2 regions of the Streptomyces sp. SAI-127 genome follow, and region 1 is predicted to be linked to the other one. Evidence: riboswitches for the same ligand, from Rfam matches in the RefSeq annotation. Region 1 holds a riboswitch; the other holds the start of a gene.

The links. A riboswitch is a leader RNA that binds a small molecule or an ion and turns the genes downstream of it on or off. The one in region 1 is predicted to bind cyclic di-AMP.
Positions count from the first base shown of each region.
Region 2: it holds a riboswitch for cyclic di-AMP, as region 1 does, so the genes downstream of both, M2157_RS19485 (C40 family peptidase) here and M2157_RS13770 (M23 family metallopeptidase) in region 1, are expected to answer to the same signal.

Region 1 covers NZ_JARXYJ010000001.1:3,024,859-3,029,643, reverse strand. The annotation lists gene M2157_RS13780 (pitrilysin family protein) at 1-1,224, shown strand, start outside; gene M2157_RS13775 (pitrilysin family protein) at 1,221-2,609, shown strand; cyclic di-AMP (ydaO/yuaA leader) riboswitch at 2,801-2,967, shown strand; gene M2157_RS13770 (M23 family metallopeptidase) at 2,981-3,733, shown strand; gene M2157_RS13765 (GntR family transcriptional regulator) at 3,922-4,617, shown strand; gene M2157_RS13760 (HPr family phosphocarrier protein) at 4,745-4,785, opposite strand, start outside.
Region 2 covers NZ_JARXYJ010000001.1:4,301,170-4,305,954, forward strand. The annotation lists gene pcrA (DNA helicase PcrA) at 1-696, opposite strand, end outside; gene M2157_RS19480 (ScyD/ScyE family protein) at 760-1,839, opposite strand; cyclic di-AMP (ydaO/yuaA leader) riboswitch at 2,102-2,270, shown strand; gene M2157_RS19485 (C40 family peptidase) at 2,279-3,412, shown strand; gene M2157_RS19490 (tellurite resistance/C4-dicarboxylate transporter family protein) at 3,516-4,499, shown strand; gene M2157_RS19495 (hypothetical protein) at 4,477-4,785, opposite strand, start outside.

The sequences.
Region 1 (4,785 bases):
CACCTTTTCGAGCACTTGATGTTCCAGGGCTCGAAGCAGGTGCAGGGCAACGGGCACTTCGAGCTCGTCCAGGGCGCGGGCGGCTCGCTCAACGGCACCACCAGCTTCGAGCGGACCAACTACTTCGAGACCATGCCCACCCACCAGCTGGAGCTCGCCCTCTGGCTGGAGGCCGACCGCATGGGCTCCCTGCTCGCCGCCCTCGACGACGAGTCCATGGAGAACCAGCGGGACGTCGTCAAGAACGAGCGACGGCAGCGCTACGACAACGTGCCGTACGGCACGGCCTTCGAGAAGCTCACCGCCCTCGCCTACCCGGAGGGCCACCCCTACCACCACACCCCGATCGGCTCGATGGCCGACCTGGACGCGGCCACGCTGGAGGACGCGCGCGCGTTCTTCCGCACGTACTACGCGCCGGGCAACGCGGTTCTGTCGGTCGTCGGCGACATCGACCCGGAGCAGACGCTCGCCTGGATCGAGAAGTACTTCGGCTCCATCCCGTCGCACGACGGCAAGCCCGCGCCCCGCGACGGCTCCCTGCCCGAGACGATCGGCGAGCAGCTGCGCGAGGTCGTCGAGGAAGAGGTCCCGGCCCGCGCGCTGATGGCGGCCTACCGGCTTCCGCACGACGGCACACGCGCGTGCGACGCGGCCGACCTCGCCCTCACCGTCCTGGGCGGCGGCGAGTCCTCCCGCCTCTACAACCGGCTCGTACGGCGCGACCGTACGGCCGTCGCGGCCGGCTTCGGCCTGCTGCGCCTGGCCGGTGCGCCCTCCCTGGGCTGGCTCGACGTGAAGACCTCCGGTGACGTCGAGGTACCGGTCATCGAGGCCGCCATCGACGAGGAGCTCGCCCGGTTCGCCGAGGAGGGCCCCACGGCCGAGGAAATGGAGCGCGCCCAGGCCCAGTTGGAGCGCGAGTGGCTGGACCGGCTCGGCACCGTCGCGGGCCGCGCCGACGAACTGTGCCGCTACGCCGTCCTGTTCGGCGACCCGCAGCTCGCCCTCACCGCCGTACAGCGCGTCCTGGAGGTGAGCGCCGAGGAGGTCCAGGCGGTCGCCAAGGCCAAGTTGCGCCCCGACAACCGCGCGGTGCTCGTCTACGAGCCCACCTCCCCGGCCGAGATCGCCCAGAGCGCCGAGGACGCAGAGGGCGCCGAAGACCCGGAGTCCGCGGCCACCGTGGAAGCCACCGACGAGAACGAGGAGGCGGCCAAGTGACCGAGCTCGCCGCGATGGAATTCCACCCGCAGCCGCAGGCGGGCGAGCCCAAGGTATGGGCCTTCCCTGCCCCCGAGCGCGGGACGCTCGACAACGGCCTCACCCTCCTGCGCTGCCACCGCCCCGGCCAGCAGGTCGTCGCCGTCGAGGTGCTCCTGGACGCACCCCTGGACGCCGAGCCGGCCGGCCTGGACGGCGTCGCCACGATCATGGCGCGCGCCTTCTCCGAGGGCACCGACAAGCACTCCGCCGAGGAGTTCGCCGCCGAGCTGGAGCGCTGCGGCGCCACCCTCGACGCGCACGCCGACCACCCGGGCGTCCGCCTCAGCCTCGAAGTGCCGGCCTCCCGCCTCGCCAAGGCGCTCGGTCTGCTCGCCGACGCCCTCAGGGCGCCCGCGTTCGCGGACAGCGAGGTCGAGCGGCTCGTCCGCAACCGCCTGGACGAGATCCCGCACGAGCTGGCCAACCCGTCCCGCCGCGCAGCCAAGGAGCTCTCCAGGGAGCTGTTCCCGGCCGACTCGCGCATGTCGCGCCCGCGCCAGGGCACCGAGGAGACGGTCGAGAACATCGACTCCGCTGCCGTGCGCGGCTTCTACGAGAAGCACGTGCGCCCCGCCACCGCGACCGCCGTGGTGGTCGGCGACCTCACCGGCATCGACCTGGACGCCCTGCTCGGCGACACCCTCGGTTCCTGGACCGGCTCCACGGGCCGGCCGCGGCCGGTGCCACCGGTGACCGCCGACGACACCGGCCGGGTCGTCATCGTGGACCGCCCCGGCGCCGTCCAGACGCAGTTGCTGATCGGCCGCATCGGCGCCGACCGGCACGCACGCGTGTGGCCCGCGCAGGTGCTCGGCACGTACTGCCTCGGCGGCACCCTCACCTCCCGCCTGGACCGTGTCCTGCGCGAGGAGAAGGGCTACACCTACGGTGTGCGCTCGTTCGGTCAGGTCCTCAGGTCCGCCCCGGACGGTTCGGGCGCCGCGATGCTCGCCATCAGCGGCTCCGTCGACACCCCGAACACCGGTCCCGCCCTGGACGACCTGTGGAAGGTGCTGCGCACGCTCGCCGAAGGCGGCCTCACCGACGCCGAGCGCGATGTCGCCGTCCAGAATCTCGTCGGGGTGGCGCCGCTCAAGTACGAGACCGCGGCGGCCGTGGCGAGCACGCTGGCCGACCAGGTCGAGCAGCACCTGCCGGACGACTACCAGGCGACCCTGTACCAGCAGCTCGCCGCGACGGGCACCGTCGAGGCCACCGCGGCCGTCGTGAACGCCTTCCCGGTGGACCGGCTGGTGACGGTCCTGGTCGGCGACGCGGCCGCCATCAAGGAGCCCGTCGAGGCCCTCGGCATCGGCGAAGTCAAGGTCGTGACGGCCGAGTAGAGGCACCCGACCTCAGGGGCCCTGGTGACGCAAGCGCCACCAGGGCCCTCGGATGTCCGAATTGGGCAGGAGGTTGCCTGTCTGCCCTGTGGGATGCGCTACAAAAGCCGTGATCCGTTTGGGGATTGAAAGTGGCCCCGCTTAGCGTCCTCTGGGCTGTCCGTCAGGCACTGCGCCGCGCCCGCGGCACCGGACAGTCATCGCCGAGTCCCCGCATGGCGCGAGCCAGGGGAGCCGGGGACCCACGCAACACGTCCCTGGGGTGAATCGGACGCCCGCGCGAGCCGCGAGGGAGTCCGTAGGAGACCTTCCTGCTCCGAACCCGTCAGCTAACCCGGTAGGCGAGAAGGAAGGAAAGGACCAGCCACCACATGGCGTTCACCTGCGCCACCGGGAAGCACCGTCGTCCCAGCCGCATGAAGCGCACCACCGCCCGCGCGGCAGGCGTCGCGGCCCTCGCCACCACCGGCGTCATCGGCACCATCGCCGCCCCCGCACTCGCCGCCGACAACTCCGTCGAGCAGACCGGCCTCATGCCCGTCGTCAGCGCCGGCGACTCCCTCGCCGATCAGCTCGACGCCCAGGCCGCCGCCCAGGCCCAGGCCGCCGCGCAGAAGAAGGCGGCGGCGGAGGCCAAGAGGAAGGCCGAGGCCCGGGCCAAGGAGGAGCGCGAGGCCAAGGAGCGCGCCGCCCGTGCGGCCGAGCGCAAGCGCCTCAACAGCTTCGTCGTCCCGATCTCCGGCTCCTACATCTCGACCGGCTACAAGTCCGGCGGCTCCCTGTGGTCGTCCGGCAGCCACACCGGTGTCGACTTCCACGCCGCGAGCGGCACTTCCGTGCACGCGGTCGGCCGCGGCACGGTCGTGGAGGCCGGCTGGGGCGGGTCGTACGGCAACGAGATCGTGATCAGGATGGCCGACGGCACGTACACCCAGTACGGCCACCTGTCGTCCATCGGCGTCTCGGTCGGCCAGTCGGTCACCCCGGGCCAGCAGATAGGAGTGTCCGGCGCGACCGGCAACGTCACCGGCCCGCACCTGCACTTCGAGGCGCGCACCACCGCCGAGTACGGCTCGGACATCGACCCCGTCGCCTACCTGCGCTCGCACGGCGTGAACGTCTGACGACCCACGGCGCGATCTCCGCGAGGCCCCGGCTCCCCGAGCCGGGGTTTCGTCGTTTCCGTCGCCCCGTTGTCCAAAAAATATCCTCGGATTCCGGTCTGCCGTCGGAAATTCCCGTCCATTGCAATAGAGTCACTGAACACACGTCAATCGGCGACGTTTCACGGGGATTAAGACGGAGGTCGGACATGCGTATTCCGGCGCACTCGGTATGCACGGCGATCCGGGACGACATCGTCGCTGGTGTCTACGAGCGCGGCAGCCGGCTCACCGAGGAACTGCTCGCCCGCCGCTACGGCGTTTCCCGTGTCCCGGTCCGGGAGGCCCTGCGCACCCTGGAGGCCGAGGGCTTCGTGGTGACGCGGCGGCACGCGGGCGCGTGCGTTGCCGAACCGTCCGAGCAGGAGGGTGCCGACCTGCTGGAGATGCGGATGCTCCTCGAGCCGCTCGGCGCCTCCCGGGCCGCCCAGCGCCGCACTGAGGCCCATCTGAAGGTGCTGCGCGGCCTGGTCCGGCTGGGCCAGGAGCGGGCCAGGAGGGGCAACAGCGAGGATCTGCGCTCTCTGGGGGGCTGGTTCCACGAGACGCTCGCCCAGGCCTCCGGCAGCCCCGCGCTGACCTCGATGCTGACCCAGCTGCGGCACAAGATCGCCTGGATGTACGTCGTGGACGCGCCGGCCAACCCCGCGGAGTCCTGGGCCGAGCACGGCGCGATCGTGGATGCGGTGGCGCGCGGGGACGGCGAGCGCGCGCGGGCGATCACGGCGCTGCACACCGAGCGCTCGGGCGCGGTGCACCGGCTGCGGTTCGCCTCCGGGCAGGATCGCGCGGACCGTGTGAGGACCTCGCAACATCCTGTAAACGTGACAGGCCTGCGGCATTAACACGGGCGCCGTATACAAAGAGAGGGTAATTCGAGGGGGATTATTTCTGCTGCCCGCAAAAGGGAAATGCGAAGGGCCCGCCCGGTAATTCGGACGAGCCCCTCGGTGCTTTTTACGGCACTTTCCCTCAGACGGTCTCGGGAAGCTCCTCGAGCCCCTCGGCGACCA
Region 2 (4,785 bases), 1.3 Mb from region 1:
GGTCTTCTCGAAGCCGTCGGCGGCCTGGGCGGCGAAGTCCTCCTCGTCGATCAGCTCGTTCTTCAGGTTGCTGATCTTGGCGCTGAAGGACTTCGGCGGGAACCGCTTGGGGTCGAGGTCCAGGTCGCGGCAGACCAGGGCCATCAGCCGCTTGGAGTCGGCGGCGTCGTAGATCGAGAAGGAGGAGGTGAACCCGAGCTTCTTCGACTCCCTCCGCAGGATCCGCACGCACGCGCTGTGGAAGGTCATCACCCACATCGCGTTCGCGCGCGGCCCGACGAGGTGCTCGACGCGCTCCTTCATCTCGCCCGCGGCCTTGTTGGTGAAGGTGATCGCGAGGATCTGGCCCGGGTGGACGTTGCGCTCGCCGAGGAGATGGGCGATGCGGTGGGTGAGTACCCGGGTCTTGCCGGAGCCGGCGCCGGCCACGATGAGCAGCGGGGTGCCGGAGTGCACCACGGCCGCGCGCTGGTTCTCGTTCAGCCCGTCCAGGAGCGCGGCCGGGTCCACCACCGGGCGGGGGGCGCCGTCGCGGTAGTACGCGTCCCGGTCCGGGGGCACGTCGAACTTCCCACCGAACAGATCGTCCGGAACGGGTTCCGGCACGTGCTCGTCCTCGGGCGGCGGCGGTTCTTCCCCATGGGCCCGAGGGGCTTGGAGGTCCGCCAGGAAGCTGTCGTCAAAGAGGCTGCTCATCGCTCTCCGAGTCTAGGGTGCCCCACTGACACACCGCCGCCGCCCCGAGAACATCCACTCGGATCAGAAGCCGATGATCTTCCAGACCTGGCCGCCCGGCGTCTTCCTGCCCTCCAGAACCGTCCCGTCACGGTCCGCGATCGACCAGGCCGAGACGTAGACCTTGCCGTCGTACGAGTCGACGGCGACGCCCGCCGGGAACGGCACCTTCACGTTCGTGCGCTTGCCGTGCGAGACCTTGGTCACGACGCCGGCGAAGAGCTGGCTGACGTACATCCCGCCGTCGTCGCTGAAGGCGAGGCCCGTGATCGAGCCGAAGCCGGACTTCCAGCCGAGGATCTTGCCGGTCCAGGGGTCGACGCGCCACACGCGCGCGGTGGGCTTCGCCGCCTCGCCGTTCAGTTCGCCGACGTAGAGCTTGCCGTCGGGGCCGAGCGCCAGGGACGTCGGGACGGACTGGTTCCCGTCGTGGTCCGGGAAGACCGTGAAGGGCCGCGCCTTGCCGTGCGGCGAGACGACGACCAGGTCGTTCCCGGCCGCGTCCGCGACGATCCGGCGGCCGTCGGGGAGGGCGAGGACGGCGTACGGATTGGACTCCACCGACGCCTTGTGCGGGTTGTACTTCAGTTCCACGGCGGTGATGTCCGCGGCGATCCGCGCCGTGCCGTGGCCGACGCGCAGCAGCTTGCCGAGCGCGTTCCACGGCGGCTTCGTCGGCACCCCGGCCTCCGGCGGGGCGTAGGTCTCGACGCCCCAGACCTCGCCGTGGAGCGCGGAGACGCCGTCCACGCCGGTCGCGAAGCCGCCGTCGGGGGCGGCGCCCGAGGGAAGCCCCTGCACCACCCGGCGGTGCTTCCACGCGCCCCCGTCCCAGTAGATCTTGGTGACGGCGGAGCTGAGTCCGACGCAGGTCGGCCCCTCGGGGCCCTCGCCGACGCACTTCCTGCCGCCCCGGCCCGCCTCGGCGACGTACAGATGCCCGTCGTCGTAGGAGAGCTGGCGCGGGTTGTCGAGGCCCTTGGCGATCACGCGGATCACCGGCTTGCCTCCGCCGTGCCCCGCTGTCGCTGTCGCGGGCGCGATTCCCGCGGCGGCGGCGAGCGCGACCGACGTGGCGACGACGAGTCCTGTGCGCATCCTCATGGCCGTACCCCTCCCACCGGCCGCGGCACCCCACCGCGGTTGGCTGGAAGTTAGACCCACGAAGCGGGCGGACGCCGTCACTCCGGCGAAAATACGCACAAGTCGTTGCAGATCACTCCGGATTGACCACGTGGAGCTATGCACGAGGCCAAGGTCACGAAAATGTATCGGGCATATCGAACATCAACCTTCACAGGGGCCACACCCGTTGGCTACCGTTCGGGCAGGCCGTACGACCCCCACCGGCGAACGTCGCCGGGCCGCACGGCCTCCGCCGAGTCCGCAGCGCCGCCGCGCGCCCGGAGCCGGGGACCCACCGATACCTGGGGTGAATCGGCCGACTCCCGCGCAGGGAGCGCCGTAGGGCAAACCTTCCGAAGCATGCCGCCCGAACCCGACAGCTAACTCGGCAGGCGGAGCACGGAAGGAGTCGCCTCCCTTGGCGTCGCACCGCAAGTCGCGTCCTGTGGGTACGCGCGTAGCAGGCATACGGACCCCGGCCCTCGCGACGGCCGCCCTCACCTCCGTGGCCCTGCTGTCCCAGTCGGCGAACGCCGCGCCGGCCGATGACAGGCCGAGTCTCGAAGAGGTGGAGAAGAAGGTCGACGACCTCTACCGCCAGGCCGAGTCGGCGACCGACAACTACAACGCGGCCAAGGAGAAGACGGCCAAGCAGCGCAAGCAGGTCGACACGCTCCTCGACGACGTCGCCCAGCGCACCCAGAAGCTCAACCAGGCGCGGGAGGAGCTCGGTTCCTTCGCCGCCGCCCAGTACCGCACCGGCGCCGGGGCCTCCGGCACGGCGACCTTCCTGCTCGCCGACACTCCGCAGGACTACTTCGACGAGACGCAGTTGATGGCGCGTCTGACGGACCGCCAGAAGGGCGCGGTCGACGACTACGTCTCCGAGCAGTCCGCGACGATGAAGAAGCGTCAGGAGGCCTCCCAGAGCCTTCAGACGCTCACCGAGACGCAGAGCGACCTGAAGACGGCCAAGGCGACCGTCCAGAAGAAGCTCTCCGACGCGCGCGAGATCCTGTCGGAGCTGACGGCCCAGGAGAAGGCGCGCCTCGCGGCGATCGAGAAGCAGAAGCAGGAGGAGGCGGCCCGCAAGGCGGCGGAGCTGGCGCAGCAGCAGGCAGCGGCGGCGGAGGCCGCGCAGGAGGCCACCGCCCCGCAGGAGAGCACGTCGACGCCGACCGACTCCTCGTATGCCACCAAGGCCGCCAAGGCCCTCGCCTTCGCCCGCGCGCAGATCGGCAAGCCGTACGTCTGGGGCGCCACCGGGCCCGACTCCTACGACTGCTCAGGCCTCACCCAGGCCGCCTGGAAGGCCGCCGGCGTCGACCTCCCCCGCGTCACCTACGACCAGGTCAACGCCGGCACCACGGTCTCCCTCGCCGACGCTCAGCCCGGTGACCTGGTCTTCTTCTACGACGACATCAGCCACGTCGGCCTCTACATCGGCAACGGCATGATGATCCACGCCCCCAAGCCGGGCGCGTACGTCCGCGAGGAGTCGATCTACTACGACGGCGAGTCGGCGATCCACAGCGTGGTGCGCCCGGCCTGAGGCACGCCGGTCACGACAAGCGCGCGGGCGTATTTCGGCTCTTTCCGCCCGCGCGCGTGCGCGTCCCGCCGGCACGGCACGCTGAGCTTCCTAGCATCGGCACATGTCCGGCACCTCTCCGCACTCTCCCCTGCGCGTCCGGTGGACGCAGCGCCCGCCCGCGGCCGGGGCCGCCGTGATGGCGACCGGCATCGTGTCGGTCGGGCTGCATCTGACCGGCTACGAGACGCTGTCCCGGATCGCCCTGGTGCTCGGTTGCGCGGCCTGGCTGGGGCTGGCCGCCGATTTCGCCCTACGACTGCTGCGGGAGCGCGCGCGATGGTTCGCGGACGCCGGGACACCGGGCGCCCTGACGGCCGTGGCGGCGACCACCGTGCTCGGCACCCGTTTCTCCGCGCTCGGCCGGCAGACCCTCGCCGAGGCACTGCTGGCACTGTCCGCGCTGCTGTGGCCGGTGCTGATCGTGCTCGTCGTCGGGAACTGGAAGCGGCGGATGCCCGGCGGGGTGTTCCTCGGCTGTGTGGCCACCCAGGGCCTCGCGGTCCTCGGCGCCACGCTCGCCGCTGCCGAGTCGGCGGCATGGCTTGCGCACTCGGCGCTCGTACTGTTCTGGCTCGGCCTGGTCCTCTACGGCGTCGCGCTCTTCCGCTTCGACCCGCGCCAGGTGCTGGAGGGGCCGGGCGACCAGTGGATCGCGGGCGGCGCGCTCGCCCTCTCGGCGCTCGCCGGCGCGCAGCTGATCGCCGCCGACAGCGCGCGCCTGTACCTGTGGAACGACGACGACCGCGGCGTCCTGCGTGCGGTGACCGTGGCGCTGCTGGTGCTCGGCCTGGCCTGGTACGCCGTACTGCTGGTGGCCGAGTTCGTACGCCCGCGCCCGCGCTACGACGCGCGCCGCTGGGCCACCGTGTTCCCCATGGGCATGACCGCGGTGGCGACCCTGTCGGTCGCCGCCGACGTGGATGTCCCGTGGCTCGGGACTCCGGGTGAGGTGCTGCTGTGGATCTCGGTGGCGGCCTGGTCGGCCGTCGCCGCGGGGGCGGTCGACGCCGCCCGTGCCGCCGTCAGGTCCACAGCACCGCGATGAAGATGTTGGCCGTGGTCAGCGCGCCGACCAGGCCGAACAGGCTTTTGTCCACTTTCTCGTCGTCCCGCTTCACATAGACGAGGCCGAGGATCACGATCAGCAGGGCGAGCTTCACGCCGATCTTGATGTTGTTGACGTGCTGGTCGTCGGCCTGGTTGAGGCCGACCAGGATCACCCCGGTGACCAGCATCGTCGCGGCACCGTGCAGCATCGCGGGGACGAACCGGGCGGTGCCCCGGCCCATCGCCTTCATCTGCGTGAGGAAGCCGCCGAGCAGCGCGGCGAT